2 regions of the Rhodococcus sp. Eu-32 genome follow, and region 1 is predicted to be linked to the other one. Evidence: predicted binding sites of a transcription regulator. Region 1 holds the regulator's gene; the other holds the start of a gene.
What was found. Region 1 encodes LexA, which represses DNA repair genes until DNA is damaged. Its sites were predicted from a motif close to CGAACANNTGTTCG; they were not measured.
Positions count from the first base shown of each region.

Region 2: a site for LexA is predicted at 5,906-5,919, ahead of DK926_RS25190 (DUF222 domain-containing protein). Genes of this name have one in related genera too.

Region 1 covers NZ_QGNK01000030.1:13,357-21,056, forward strand. The annotation lists gene hrpA (ATP-dependent RNA helicase HrpA) at 1-2,849, shown strand, start outside; gene nrdR (transcriptional regulator NrdR) at 2,839-3,303, opposite strand; gene DK926_RS24495 (hypothetical protein) at 3,479-3,811, opposite strand; gene lexA (transcriptional repressor LexA) at 4,095-4,886, shown strand; gene DK926_RS24505 (acyl-CoA dehydrogenase family protein) at 5,053-6,195, opposite strand; gene DK926_RS24510 (solute carrier family 23 protein) at 6,334-7,599, opposite strand; gene ptsP (phosphoenolpyruvate--protein phosphotransferase) at 7,623-7,700, opposite strand, start outside.
Region 2 covers NZ_QGNK01000033.1:20,734-28,433, forward strand. The annotation lists gene DK926_RS25170 (aldehyde dehydrogenase (NADP(+))) at 1-751, shown strand, start outside; gene DK926_RS25175 (5-dehydro-4-deoxyglucarate dehydratase) at 808-1,734, shown strand; gene DK926_RS25180 (glucarate dehydratase family protein) at 1,731-3,002, shown strand; gene DK926_RS25185 (LysR substrate-binding domain-containing protein) at 3,086-3,979, shown strand; gene DK926_RS25190 (DUF222 domain-containing protein) at 4,215-5,873, opposite strand; gene DK926_RS26820 (hypothetical protein) at 5,991-6,128, shown strand; gene DK926_RS25195 (VOC family protein) at 6,208-6,642, opposite strand; gene DK926_RS25200 (universal stress protein) at 6,656-7,051, opposite strand; gene DK926_RS25205 (2-hydroxyacid dehydrogenase) at 7,048-7,700, opposite strand, start outside.

The DNA.
Region 1 (7,700 bases):
ACGTCGCCGAGACGTCACTGACCGTGCCCGGCATTCGCTACGTCGTGGATCCGGGCACCGCTCGCATCTCGCGGTACTCGATACGCACCAAGGTGCAGCGCCTTCCGATCGAGAAGATCTCCCAGGCGTCCGCACGGCAGCGCGCAGGCCGTTGCGGTCGCGTGGCGGACGGCATCTGCATTCGGCTGTACTCCGAGGAAGACTTCGAGGCCAGGCCCCACTTCACCGAGCCGGAGATCCTGCGTACCAACCTCGCGTCGGTGATTCTGCAGATGACGTCCCTCGGCCTCGGAAAGATAGACCAGTTCCCGTTCGTCGAGCCGCCGGACCCGCGGAGCATTCGCGACGGCGTCGGACTTCTCGAAGAGCTGGGAGCGCTCACGGCCGGGAAGAGCGGCGAACCGGAGCTCACCCCGATCGGACGTGAACTCGCGCAACTCCCCGTCGATCCGCGAATGGCGCGGATGCTCGTCGAAGCCAATGCCACAGGCGCGCTCGCGGACGCGCTGGTCGTCGTCTCCGCGCTGTCGATCCAGGACGTCCGAGAGCGGCCGGCCGAGCATCAACAGGCTGCCGACGAGAAGCATGCACGGTTCGCGGTCGAGAACTCCGACTTCCTCGCCTACATCGAGTTGTGGAAGTACCTGCGCGAACAACGAAACGAATTGTCGTCGAACCAGTTTCGACGCATGTGTCGTAACGAGTTCCTGCACTACCTGCGCATTCGGGAATGGCAAGACCTGCACGGTCAGCTACGTCAGATCACGCGCGGACTCGGCTGGACCGTCCCCGAGAACGAAAGCACTCCGGTGGCACTGCACCAAGCGTTGCTGTCCGGTCTGCTGTCGCATATCGGACTACGCGAGGGCGAGAAGCGTGAGTTTCTCGGCGCCCGCGGTACCCACTTCGCGATCTTCCCCGGATCGGGGTTGTTCAAGAAACCGCCGCGTTGGGTGATGGCAGCCGAATTGGTCGAGACGGGGCGATTGTGGGGCCGGATGGCCGCCCGCATCGAACCCGAATGGGCCGAACGCCTCGCCCCGCATCTGGTGAAGCGGACGTACTCCGAACCGCATTGGTCCATCAAACGACAGACCGCGATGGCCTACGAGCGTGTCACGCTGTACGGCATCCCGCTCGTGACGGGACGTCCGGTGAACTATCACCGCATCGACCCGGAGATCTCGCGCGAACTGTTCATCAGACATGCTCTCGTACAGGGTGAGTGGAAGACACAGCATCCGTTCTTCCACAAGAACCGCACGCTGCTCGAGGACGTCGGAGAACTCGAGAACCGAGCTCGACGGCGTGACATCGTCGTCGACGACGACGCACTGTTCGACTTCTACGACGCCCGAGTCGGAAAAGAGGCGGTGTCGGCACGCCACTTCGACACGTGGTGGAAAAAGGCGCGCAAGGCCGCTCCGGAACTTCTGGACTTCACCGCTGCCACTGTCGTCAACCCCGACGCGGCCTCGGTCCTCGGTGGGGACTACCCGGATGCGTGGCGACAGGGCGAAATTCAATTCCCACTCACGTACCAGTTCGAACCGGGATCGGAGGCGGACGGCGTCACCGCCCGCATTCCGATCGCGCTCCTCGCGCAGGTGCAGCCCGTGGGCTTCGACTGGCTGGTCCCCGGTATGCGCGCCGAGTTGGTGGCGACACTCATCAAGCTTCTTCCGAAGGCACTGCGTCGCAACGTCGTTCCGGCACCGGATTTCGCCGCTGCGGCATTGAGGTCGATGAAGCCCAGGTCGGAGCCCGTCGTCACGGCCCTCGCGAGGGAGCTTTCCCGCCTCGGCGCGTGCCGCATCGACCCGACGGACTTCGACGTGGCGTCGTTGCCGCCGCATCTGCACATGACCTTCGTCGCGGTCGACGGGAGCGGCACCGTTCTCGGCTCCGACAAGGACCTGGTTCGGCTGCGAAAGACGTTGTCGCCGCGCGTCGATCGCGAGGTCGCAAGTGCCGTCGGACAGGCCGAACGCGCACCGACACTGGCCTGGACGTCGTCCTCGCTCGGCACGTTGGAGGACACCGTCACCCGGTCCGTCGGCGGGCAGACCGTCACGGGCTACCCCGCGCTCGTTCCCGAGAACGGTGGTGTGGCCGTGCGTGTGTTGAGCACACCCGCTCAGCAGCGCGCGTCGATGCGGGACGGAACACGCGCCCTCCTGCTCGAGTCCGCGCCCCGGGGCACCAAAGCGTTGCTCGCGGGCATTCCGACGAAGGAACGTCTCGCGCTCGGACAGAACCCGTACGGCAGCGTCGAGGCACTGCTCGAGGACTGCCGCCGAACCGCCGTCGACGAAGCGATGATGGCGCACGGCGGTCCGGTGCGCAGCCCCGAGAAGTTCGCCGCACTGTCGAAGGCGGTCAACGCAGACACCGCAGCCCGCACGTCCCGGATCGTCGCGCTCGTGCGGCCGATTCTGACTGCCGCGATGGAACTTCGATCGATCCTGGACACGAAGAAGGGCGATGCCGCCGACGACGTCCGTGAGCAACTCGACGGTCTGGTGTTCGACGGCTTCGTCTTCGAGTTCGGGTCCGCTCGTCTCGCGGACATTCCTCGCTACCTGCAGGGCGCAACCGCTCGCCTGAAGTCGTTGCCGAGCAGCGCGTCTCGTGACGATGCGGGCATGGATGTGCTGGATCGCGTCTACGACGCGTACGACCGCCTGCTGAAGTCGCTACCCGAGGCACGACAGAGGAGTTCGGCCGTCCAGGACGTGTTCTGGTCTATCGAGGAACTTCGCATCGGCCTGTTCGCGCAGGGGATTCGAACTGCCTATCCGGTGTCCGAGAAACGAATCATGAAGGCGATGGACGCAGTCAGTCGCTGACGCCGGCCTCGCGATGCGCGCGCAATTCGAGGATCTCCTTCTCGAAATCCTCGGCCGAGCTGAAGGATCGGTACACGGACGCGAAGCGCAAGTAGGCTACTTCGTCGAGATCGCGGAGTGGGCCGAGAATGGCCAATCCGACCTCGTGGCTGGGAATTTCGGCGGATCCGGACGCACGAACCGCGTCCTCCACCTGCTGAGCCAGGAGGTTCAACGCGTCGTTGTCGACATCCCGGCCCTGGCACGCGCGCCGCACACCTTTGACGACCTTCTCGCGGCTGAACGGCTCGGTGACGCCGCTGCGCTTCACGACCGCGAGGACCGCTGTTTCGACGGTGGTGAACCGACGACCGCATTCCGGGCACGACCGACGCCGACGAATCGCCTGGCCTTCGTCCGCCTCGCGGGAATCCACCACGCGCGAATCAGGGTGCCTGCAGAACGGGCAATGCATGTCGGAGCCTCCGTCGTAGCCGATGCACTCCCCGCCATCACCGGTCGAACGCGGAGGACCCGTGAAACACCTAGGACGCACGGGAGGTGCAGGCTCCGAGAATACTCGGAGCGCTACGTGCTGAACTCGATCACCCGTCTGGGACGGAAAGCCGACCACCGGCGACATGACGAGATCATTCTCCCGTGGCCGACGGTACGACGTGCTCCACCGATTGACTGGGCGGCTGCGACGCCGGTTCGAGCTGCCCCGCGCGGAGGTTGGCGAGCCCGACCAGCGCGAGGATCACCACTGCGGTACCCACGACGCCTGCCACGGTGGCCTGCCACGAGATCGACTGATCGGAACGGCGTTCTTCGACGCACGAGTCCGCGTACGCACCCATCGACGACGGCTGATGTGCCGACGGGGCCGAGTGCACGTAGCGACGTCGCGCGGGCGTTGCGCGTCGACGGGAGGGACGCGCGACCGGGCGGACCACCCGAGGGTCTGAAACCGTGATGCTCATCGAGATCTCCACTGCTGTCGACGATGATCGAACACTTGCCTTCGTTCCATTCGATCAGGCGTTCGATGAACGCTTGTTCGAAGTTCTATCACGCGGGTCCGACAAAGTCAGTAGAAAATGCGACACGGATCGAACAGATGTTTGATCGAACAGCGTCGACGGGCTAGATTCGTGTCAGAAACCACACGTCACACCGGCACCACTCGAAATGGCGTCACAGAACCACAGGCGACAGCCACACCAGCATCGGCAACGCACGCCGAGACGGCAGGAGGATGCACGTATGAAGGACGAGACCTCGTCAGGGTCTACACCGGCACCGAAGTCCGCCGGATCCAGGTCTGCCGGCAAGAGTTCGGCGGGCAAGCCTGCCGCCGTGCCGACGGCGAAGGCCTTCGAAGGAGAAGGCACCGACATCAACGCGGGGCTCACGGAGCGTCAGCGCAAGGTACTCGAGGTCATTCGCGCATCGGTCACCGAGCGCGGGTACCCGCCGAGCATCCGTGAGATCGGTGACGCGGTCGGTCTGACGTCGACGTCGTCGGTCGCCCATCAGCTGCGGACGCTCGAACGCAAGGGATTCCTGCGCCGTGACGCGAACCGTCCCCGTGCGGTGGATGTTCGCGGACTCGACGAGGTGCAGGCCGATCACGCAGCCGCCGTCGCCGACGGTTCGGCTGCCGCCGAGGATCAGCTGCCGACACCCACGTTCGTGCCCGTCCTCGGACGTATCGCCGCCGGTGGCCCGATTCTCGCCGAGGAAGCCGTCGAGGACGTCTTTCCGCTGCCCCGCGAACTCGTCGGCCAGGGGTCGTTGTTCCTTCTCAAGGTCGTCGGCGAGTCGATGATCGACGCCGCGATCTGCGACGGCGACTGGGTGGTCGTACGGCAGCAGAGCGTGGCCGACAACGGCGACATCGTCGCGGCGATGATCGACGGCGAGGCCACCGTGAAGACGTTCAAGCGGTCGAAGGGCGATATCTGGCTCATGCCGCACAACCCATTGTTCGAACCCATTCCGGGCAACGACGCCGCAATCCTGGGCAAGGTCGTCACCGTGATGCGCAAGCTCTGATTCCACGAACGACGAAGCCCGCGTCCACCGAGGTCGTACTCGGTGAGCGCGGGCTTCGTGCTGTCGTCCGGGCCGCATCCCGGCCGGAGCGAATGTGGCCTTCCGGTCACTCGGAGTGACCGAATGTCACCCTCGGCCGGGAAAGAGAAAGGACGGGAAGGCGGAACTACAGGTCCAGCCCGCGCCCGATGATCTCCTTCATGATCTCGGTGGTGCCGCCGTAGATCGTCTGGACGCGTGAGTCCATGTACGCCTTGGCGATCGGGTATTCCTTCATGTAGCCGTAGCCGCCGTGCAGCTGCAGGCACCGATCGATCAGCTTGACCTGGTTCTCGGTCGTCCACCACTTGGCCATCGCAGCTTCCTGCACCGTCAGCGTTCCGGCGTTGAGCAGTTCGATGAACTTGTCGACCATGATGCGGGTCGCCGTGGTCTCGGTGGCCAGTTCGGCCAGTACGAAGCGGGTGTTCTGGAACTTGCCGATCGACTTGCCGAACGCCTTGCGGTCGCGGCAGTACTGAATTGTCATGTCGAGCGCGGACTCCATGGCGGCGGCAGCGACGACGGCGATGGACAGTCGCTCCTGCGGGAGGTTCTGCATGAGGTAGATGAAGCCCATGCCTTCTTCGCCGAGCAGGTTCGCAGCAGGCACTCGAACGTCGGTGAAGCTGAGTTCGGCGGTGTCCTGCGCCTTCATGCCGATCTTGTCGAGATTGCGGCCGCGTTCGAAGCCGGGCATGTCCCGTTCGACGACGAGCAGGCTGAAGCCCTGCGCGCCCTTGTCCGGATCGGTGCACGCGACGACGATGACGATGTCGGCGTTGATTCCGTTGGTGATGAACGTCTTCGACCCGTTCAGCACCCACTCGTCACCGTCACGAACGGCTTTGGTCTTGATGCCCTGCAGGTCGCTGCCGGTGCCGGGCTCGGTCATCGCGATCGCGGAAATCAGTTCGCCCGAACAGAATCCGGGCAGCCACCGCTTCTTTTGCTCCTCGTTGGTGAGCTTGATCAGGTACGGCGCGACGACGTCGTTGTGCAGTGTGAAGCCGATGCCGCTGTAGCCACCCCTGGTCGTCTCCTCGGTGACGATGGAGTTGTACCGGAAGTCCTCGACTCCCCCGCCGCCGTACTCCTCGGGCACGGCCATACCGAGAAAGCCTTGCTTTCCGGCTTCGACCCACACGTCACGGTCGACGATGTTCTGCTCTTCCCACGTCGCGTGATTCGGAGCGACGTGTTGTTCGAGGAACTTGCGGTACGACTCGCGGAAGAGATCGTGCTCCGGATCGAACAGGGTGCGTTCCACTTCATCACTCCTCATCGGTACTGCCGGACGGCATGGAACCTCGCCGCCGACGGTTGGCGTAGTTCGAACACTACGACCGAACCGAGTTCGCAGTCGATGACCGTTTCGTGCGTCATCGGTGACCGAACGCGCGGTACGTCAGTTCTGTCGCGCCCGAGCCAGGCTGCGCACGATCGGATAGCCGACGAGGATGCCCACCGAGCCCCATGCAATGCCGCCGAGTTCGACCGAGCCGACCGTCAGCGTCAGGTCCCCGATGCCTGCGACGAGCGCCGCGGCCACGACCATCAGGTTGACCGGGTCGGTGAAGTCGACCTTGTTGTCGAACCAGATGCGTACACCGAGGAGACCGATCAGGCCGTACAGCACGAGCGTCGCACCGCCGATGACCCCGGAAGGAACGGTGAAGACGAGAGCCCCGAACTTCGGCGAGAACGCGAGAATCACGGCGGTCGCGGCGGCGACCCAGTACGCGGCCGTCGAGTAGACACGGGTGGCGGCCATGACGCCGATGTTCTCCGCGTACGTCGTCGTCCCCGACCCACCTGCCGCGCCGGCCAGGGTGGTGGCCAGGCCGTCGGCGATCAACGCGTCACCGGCCAGGTCGTCGAGCGACTTCCCCGTCATGGCCGACACGGCCTTGACGTGTCCGACGTTCTCCGCGATCAACACGATCACGACCGGCAGGGCGATGAGTACGACGGACAGCTCGAACGTCGGCCCGCGGAACTCGGGCACGCCGATCCAGGCCGCGTCGCGCATCGCGTCGAGCCTGGTCTGGTCGATCTCGCCGAGAACGGCCGCGAAGACCCATCCGATCACGACGCCGACCAGAATGCCGAGCCGACCGAGAAGTCCTGGACCGACGACGGTGACGAGCAGAATCGCGATCAACGTCACCGCCGCGACGAGCGGCTGCGCCTCGAACGACGACGTCGCGGCCGGAGCCAGGTTGAGCCCGATCAAGACGACGACGGCTCCGGTGACGACCGGCGGCATGACGGCTTCGATCACCCGTCCGCCCGCGAACCTGACGACGAAACCGATTGCGGCCAGGACGATTCCGACGGACATGACGGCGCCGAGTTGCGCTGCCGGCCCGTCTGCCTGCGCAGCACTGAGCGGGGCGATGAACGCGAACGACGATCCGAGGTAGCTCGGAATGCGTCCGCGTGTGATCACCAGGAAGAGCGCGGTGCCGATTCCGGAGAAGAGCAAGGTGGTGGTCACCGGGAATCCGGTGACCGTCGGAACCAACAGCGTCGCACCGAACATGGCGATGACGTGCTGCATTCCGATACCGATCGTGCGCGGCCACGACAGACGTTCGTCCGGGGCCACCACCGCGCCTGCAGCGACAGTCTTTCCGTTGCCGTGCAGGGTCCATCCGAAGTTTCGACTCACAAGGACTGAATCCTAGAGGGCATTCAGTTCAGGATTGCAGCAACCGCCGCGCGTGCGGCGGAAGCGCTGTCCGCGCGCAGAGCGGCGTCGGCTGCTTCGAC
Region 2 (7,700 bases), on a different contig from region 1:
GAGTGCCGCGCTCGACTCCCGCGGCGCCGACCTGGGACGCGCGTTCGTCGGGTCTCTCACGATGGGGTCGGGCCAGTTCTGCACGAACCCCGGACTCGTCATCGCCGTCGACGGTCCCGGTCTGGACACTTTCGTCGAGGCCGCTCGGGCAGCCGTGTCCGAGGCCGCCCCGACCACGATGCTGACCCCCAACATCGCTGCCTCGTACGCGAGCGGCGTCGAAGAACTCGGGAAGTCCGCGACGGAGCTGGCTCGCGGCACCGAGACCGACGCGCCGAACGCCTGCCGCGCAGCGCTCTTCACCACCGACGCAGACACGTTCGTCACGTCCGAAATCGAGCAGCAGGAAGTCTTCGGCGCCTCCAGCTTGATCGTGCGCTGCCGCGACGCCCAGCAGGTTCGTGACGTGGCCGCCCGCCTCGAGGGTCAGCTCACCGCCACGATCCACAGCGACGACGCGGATCACGCGGAGGCAGGCAAGCTCCTGTCGACTCTCGAGCTGAAGGCCGGCCGAATCCTGTTCGACGGCTGGCCCACCGGCGTCGAGGTCGGTCACGCGATGGTTCACGGCGGTCCTTTCCCCGCTACCTCCGATTCGCGCACCACGTCGGTCGGTTCTCTCGCCATCGAACGCTTCCTGCGTCCGGTTGCTTACCAGGACGTCCCGAAGTCGTTGCTTCCCAGTGCAATTGCCGACGGCAACCCCGACGGGATCTGGCGACGCGTCGACGGCACCCTCACCCAAGACTGATCCCCCTCCACACACGACTGCCCATACGACTGCCCACGATCACAGGAGACAAGACCATGCTCGACGGAGTCCTCTTCTTCCCCGTCACCCCGTTCACCGCAGCCGGCGAGGTCGATTACGACCTGCTGGCGGCCCACGTCGCCAAGGGCGTCGACGCCGGCCCCGGTGGCGTGTTCATCGCGTGCGGTACCGGAGAATTCCATGCGCTCGGACTCGAAGAGTTCGGCAAGATCGTGCGCACCGCGGTCGACGTCGTCGCCGGCCGCGTTCCGGTCTACGCCGGCGCGGGCGGATCCGTCGTGCAGGCCCAGGCGTTCGCGCGCAGCGCGAAGGAGAACGGTGCGGACGGCATCCTTCTCCTTCCGCCGTACCTCGTGACGATGCCTCAGGCCGGTCTCGTCGGCTACACCAAGGCTGTTGCGGACACGACCGATCTGCCGCTCATCGTGTACAACCGCAGCAACGCACGCTTCACCGAATCGTCGGCGGTCGCGGTGGCACAGCTGCCGACGGTCGTCGGATTCAAGGACGGCACAGGCGATCTCGATCAGGTCGGCCGCATCGTCCGCGCGGTGCTCGACGCGCTGGAACCGTCGGGCAAGCAGTTCCAGTTCTTCAACGGCCTGCCGACGGCAGAGGTCTCGCAGCAGGCGTACCGCGCGATCGGTGTCACGCTGTACTCCTCGGCCACGTTCGCGTTCGCGCCGGAGCTGGCACTCGCCTTCTACCGCTCGCTCGAAAGCGGCAACGAGAAGCTGACTGCGACGCTGCTGCGCGAGTTCTTCCACCCTCTCGTCCGTCTGCGCGACCAGGTTCCCGGCTATGCGGTCTCGCTCATCAAGGCGGGCGTCACGATGGAAGGCATCGAGGCCGGCCCGGTCCGTCCGCCGCTCGTCGACATCAGCAGTGCACACCTGAGCGAACTCACCGAGATCGTCGCGAACGGCCGCGCGGTTCTCGGACACGAGCTCGCGGTGCACTGATGGCCGCGCCGATCAGGATCACGGGCGCGCGCATCACGCCCGTCGCCTTCGCTGATCCGCCGCTGCTCAACACCGTCGGTGTCCATCAGCCGTACGCCCTGCGTGCGATCATCCAGTTGGACACGGACGCAGGCATCGTCGGTCTCGGCGAGACGTACGCGGACACCGCGCACGTCGCGCGGATGGAGGCGGCAGCCGAGGCAATCACCGGCCTGGACGTGTTCGCGCTCAACGAAATTCGATCTGCCGTCGATACCCAGCTTGCGTCGTCGACCGTCACCGGCGGCGACGGCGTCGCCGGGATGATCACGACCGCGAGCACGACGGATCGCGTCTTCTCGCCGTTCGAGGTCGCCTGCCTCGACGTGCAGGGCAAGACTCTCGGGCGTCCGGTGTCGGATCTGTTGGGCGGCAGGGTCAGAGACGCGGTTCCGTTCAGCGCCTATCTGTTCTACAAGTGGGCGGCACATCCCGGTGCCGAGCCCGACGAGTGGGGTGAGGCGCTCGATCCCGATGGGCTGGTTCGGCAGGCCCGAAAGATGATCGGCGAGTATGGTTTCGGAGCGATCAAGGTGAAGGGTGGAGTGTTTCCGCCCGACGAGGAGATCGCGGGAATCAAAGCATTGCGGGAAGCCTTCCCGGAACTGCCGCTGCGGCTCGATCCGAATGCCTCCTGGACGGTCGACACGTCCATCAGGGTGGCCGGCGAACTCGACGGCATCGTCGAATACCTGGAAGACCCGACGCCCGGGCTCGACGGCATGGCCGAGGTGGCACGAGAGGCGAAAATGCCTCTCGCCACCAACATGTGTGTCGTCGCATTCGATCAGCTCAAGCCTGCTGTACTGCGAGATTCGGTGCAGGTCGTACTGTCCGACCATCACTACTGGGGCGGTCTGCAGCGTTCTCGTCTGCTTGCGGGCGTGTGCGACAACTTCGACATGGGCTTGTCGATGCACTCCAACAGCCACCTGGGGATCAGCCTCGCCGCGATGGTGCATCTGGCGGCGGCGACGCCGAATCTGACGTACGCATGCGACACGCACTGGCCGTGGAAGACCGAGGACGTCGTCAAGCCCGGGGTTCTCGGGATCGTCGACGGCGCCGTCGCCGTTCCCACCGGGCCGGGACTCGGCATCGAGATCGACGACGACGCGCTCGCCGCGTTGCATCGGCAGTATCTCGACTGCGGTCTGCGGGACCGCGACGACACCGGGTACATGAAGAGCATCGACCCGAGTTTCGAGAACACCAGCCCCCGCTGGTAACTGATCGGCGATGGCCGCTCGTAGGTTAAGTTGATACCCGACCTGACCACGAGCGGCTTTCTTCGAAATCAGGAGTGAATGAATTGTTCTCGCTCAACAGGCTCACGTGCTTCATCGCGGTCGCCGAGGAACTTCACTTCGGCCGCGCCGCCGAGAGACTGCACATGACGCAGCCGCCGCTCAGTCGGCAAATACAGCAGCTCGAGAACGAGGTCGGCGTCCAGCTCATCGACCGCACCAGCCGTTCCGTGACGCTGACGGCGGCAGGCGTCGCGTTCCTTCCCGACGCCCGCCGGATCGTGCACCTGGCCGAAGGCGCAGTACTGACCGTGCGACGCGTCCCCACCGGCGATCTCGGTACCGTCACAGTCGGATTCACGGGCGCCTCCGCGCATGCGGTGTTGCCGCAGCTGCTTGAGAAAGCGAGAGAGCAGCTTCCCGACGTCAAAGTGGTTCTGCGCGAGATGGTCTCGGCGGTACAGATGGAGTCACTGGCGATCGGCGACATCGACCTCGGTCTTGCCAGGCCTCCGTTGAACAGGCCGGGCATCTCGTCCCGACCGGTGCTGCACGAGTCGTTCGTCGCCGCCCTTCCGGAATCGCACCCGCTCGCGCAGCACGACAAGTTGACGATCGAGGAATTCGACGACCAGCCGATCGTCATGTACTCGCCCGTCGATGCCCGGTACTTTCACGAGTTGCTGATCAGCACGTTCACCGTCGTCGGCGTCACGCCGCGGTACGTGCAGTACGTGACGCAGGTGCACACGATGTTGGTGCTGGTGCGCTCGGGAATCGGAATGGCACTGGTTCCCTCCTCGTCGAGGACCATGCAGCCTGAAGGCGTCGTGTTCCGGCCTATCGACACGACGCCGAAGCGACCGGTCGAGCTACACGCCGCCTGGCGGCCGGACAACGAGAACCCAGCGTTGCACAGATTCATGTCGGACGTCCTGCCTGCACGGGAATGGAGCTGACGGGGTGGGCTGGGGTTGGACTGACTCGGGCCCGGCTGGCGGGTGGGACTGACGCGGCTGGCGGGTTGGACGGGCACGGCTGGCGGGTGGGACGGGCACGGCTGGCGCGTTGGACTGACGCGGACTGACTCGGGCCCGGCTGGCGGTATCTGCGTCCAGGCATGACTGTGAGCGGTGCAGATTTCGCTCTGCACCGCTCGTGGAATCGTTTCGCGCAGGACAACGCGCGCCGAAGCTACGGCTCCGGGTTCTCCGGCTCGGAGTACAGATACTCCTGCGGATGGTGGTAGTGATTCACCATGCCGCGGCGATCCGGGTCGACGGATTCGGGTGGGTGCCACTGAGTTCGGCCCGGCTGGGGATGATCGGGGCCTGTCGTCGTCGTGGCCCAGTCGTTCGGACCGTCGCCGACGAGCGGATGGTGCAGGTCGCAACCGAAGGTGAGGGAGTCGATGTCGGTCTCGCCTCCGGTGGCCCACTCGTTCAGGTGGTGTACTTGGCACCAGGTCGCAGGACGGGTGCACATCGGGAACGTGCATCCCCGGTCTCGAGCCATCAGAACGATCCGCTGGTCCGCCGACGCGAGGCGCTTCGAGCGGCCGAGGTAGAGGGCCTGTCCGTCGTCGTCGAAAATCGCCAGGTAGTGGTGCGCGTGCGACGCCATCCGTATCGCATCGCGGACGGTCACCAGCGAACCGGTGCCCGTGACAGCATGCCCCGACGCGGTTTCCAGGTCCTTCGCCGTCATCGTGATCACTGCCGTCACCGGTAGGCCTCGGTGCTGGCCCAGATTCCCCGACGCCAGCATCTGACGCAGCACCGCCTTCATCGCATCGTGGTTTCGCTGGCCCTGGTTGCGCATATCCCGTCCGGCCCGGCGCTTCTCGTCCTCGGAGTTCACCGAGTCGCGGGCAGAAGCAGGATGATCCGCGGGGCCGGATTCGCTACCGGGGCTGTCGGAGTCCGCGGAACCGGACTCGCTACTGGGGCTGTCGGAGTCCGCGGAACCGGACTCGCCACCGGGGCTGTCGGAGTCCTCGTCACGGTCGAACAACGTCGGTTCGTCGTTCGACGTGTCGCTCGGGTCGTCCTCTGCGACTGGCTTCGGCTCGTCCGGGTTGCAGTTCCCCGCCTTCGCGTACTTGGCCAAAATCGGTTCGAGGTATGCACGGAACTCTGCGTCGATGACGAAGCTGCCCTTGCTGAGTCCGTCCTTGCCCTGCCGCCCGAGCCGGAAGAAGCACTTCGCTATCGAATCCTTCTCGTCCTTCAGCGTTCCGTCCGGATCCAGAAGCGCGTGCAGCCGCGCTGCGGCCACTCGAAGCTGTTCGGGCGTAACCTGTTTCGCCAGATCGGACAACAGGATCTCGGACTGGACCTTCGAATCGTGATCCACTGCTCCCGGCAGATCCTTGAAGAATTCGTCGATGACGGTGACGTGGGCGGCGTCGATGTGCCCGTCGCGGTGAGCCTCGGCAGTCGTCGGGTACTGCGGCTCCAGCTTCTCTCCCGTCAGCGCACGACCGTCGGCGATCTTGGCCGCGATCTTGATGCGCTTGCCTGCGACACTCGGGTCGACGAGCAACAAACTCGCCAACCGCGACGCATTCGTCCTGTCAGGAAGCACTGCCAGACCGTCGTTTTCGATCAGTTCGGTCAGCCAGGTGTGCGAGGTGCCGTACATCGCCCGAGAAAGCTTCTCCATCCGCACCAGAAGGGCACGGCGGTCGGCATCGTCGAGCATGCTCGTATCCACGTCCGCGACCGAATTCCACGCATTCTCCATGGATTCGACAGCAGCCAGGAGGGAGGCGTCGGAAATCGGCAGCACTGCCCGTGCGCTCGCAACCCCCACGTCATCGGCAAGGCCGGCGACACTCTCCCCCGAAAGCATGAACCCACACTAACCCAAGTTTTGCACTTTGTCGAACACTTGTTCGATAGCGGCTCCGCTGAGGCCCGCTAACGAAATGGGTCGACAGGACGACATAGAGTTGACACCCGGGGCGACATGACCTCGCTACGGGGCGTTGCGGCACCACGACAGCACTACGAAAGGAACACCCCTCACATGCTCGGCATCCTGTTCTCCCTCATCAACGACGCCATCGCAATCTTCACCAACGGCTCGAATCTCGGCTGGTGGTGACGTCCGTCCGCTGAGACGCAGTGAGCCCCCGACCTCGTATCGAGGCGGGGGCTCAGTCGTGGATGGACCCGAGACCTGGTCAGTCCAAGCAGAATTCATTGCCCTCGATGTCCTGCATCACTATGCAGGACTCGTCGACGCCGTCCGCGTGCTGAACTCGAACCTGCGTCGCACCGAGCGCGACCAGACGGGCTGACTCCGCCTCCAACACGCCGAGCCGCTCGTCACCTTCGAGTCCTGTCCCGACACGGACGTCGACGTGCACCCGATTCTTGACGACCTTGTCCTCGGGCACGCGTTGGAAGAACAGCCTCGGCCCGGCGCCGGTCGGATCGACGCATCCGGGACCGCGTCCCTGTGACGCGACGGGCAGGGTGGCGTCGTAATCGGTCCATGACGCGAACCCGTCAGGCGGGGTCGGTACGACGTACCCCAGAACCTCGCACCAGAAGTGCGTCAGCCGCTCTGGATCCGACGCGTCGAACGTGATCTGGACCTGCCTGACGTGAGCCATGAGGCCACTCCAGTCAGCGCGGCAACCCCACCGGCGGCTTGACGGCCGTCACCGGACATTGCGCTTCGAGGATGACACGCTGAGAGATGCTGCCCATCAACAGCTTTCCGACGGGTGAGCGACGACGGATCCCGATGACGAGAAGTTGTGTCCCTTCGACGTACGACAGGTCGATCAGGTTGTCTGCGTGCGATCGTCCCGGCTCGTTGTCGTGGATCTTCACCGCGACGCCCAGCCCGCCCGCTTCGTCGCGAGCGGATTCGACGGCGGCACCGAATGCGGCGTCGGCAGCGCTGTCCTCCTCGGCCACGATGATCAGATCCGTTCCACGCTGCACCGCCTCGGCGAACGCGAATGGCAACGCGCCCTTGCCTTCTGCTGTCGGCGAATAGCCGACGACGACGGTCATCGCGTCACCGGCGTCGTCAGCGTGCCGTCGGCCAGGAACTGATCGAGATTCTGCAATGTCAACGCCTCCATGGCGGCTCGGGTTTCCACTGTTCCGCTACCGACGTGCGGAAGCAGCACGACGTTGTCCAACGCCAGCAAGGCCTCGGGGACAGCGGGCTCGTTCGCGAACACGTCCAGCCCCGCCCCGGCGAGTCGGCCGTCGGTGAGACGTTCGACAAGAGCGTCCTCGTCGACGACGCTTCCCCGCGCGATGTTGATCAGGTAACCCTGCGGACCCAGGGCATCGAGGACGTCGGCGTCGACGAGATGTCGCGTTCCCTTTCCGCCCGACGCTGCGACTATCAGAACGTCGACGGCGCCCGCGAGAGCAGCCGGCGTCGAGAAGTACGTGTGCGGCGAACCGTCGACCTCGTTCCGGTTGTGATAGCTGATGGCACAACGGAAACCGACGAGGCGATCTGCGATGGCAGTACCGATCCGACCGAGTCCGATGATGCCCACTCTCTTTCCGGTGACCTGACGCGTCAGAGGTGTGTTGCCGTCGGAGATCCAGCGGCCCGCGCGGACGTAGCGGTCGGAGAACGACACCTGCCGCAATGCGTCGATCACCAACCCGATGGCGAGATCTGCGACGCAGTCGTTCAGCA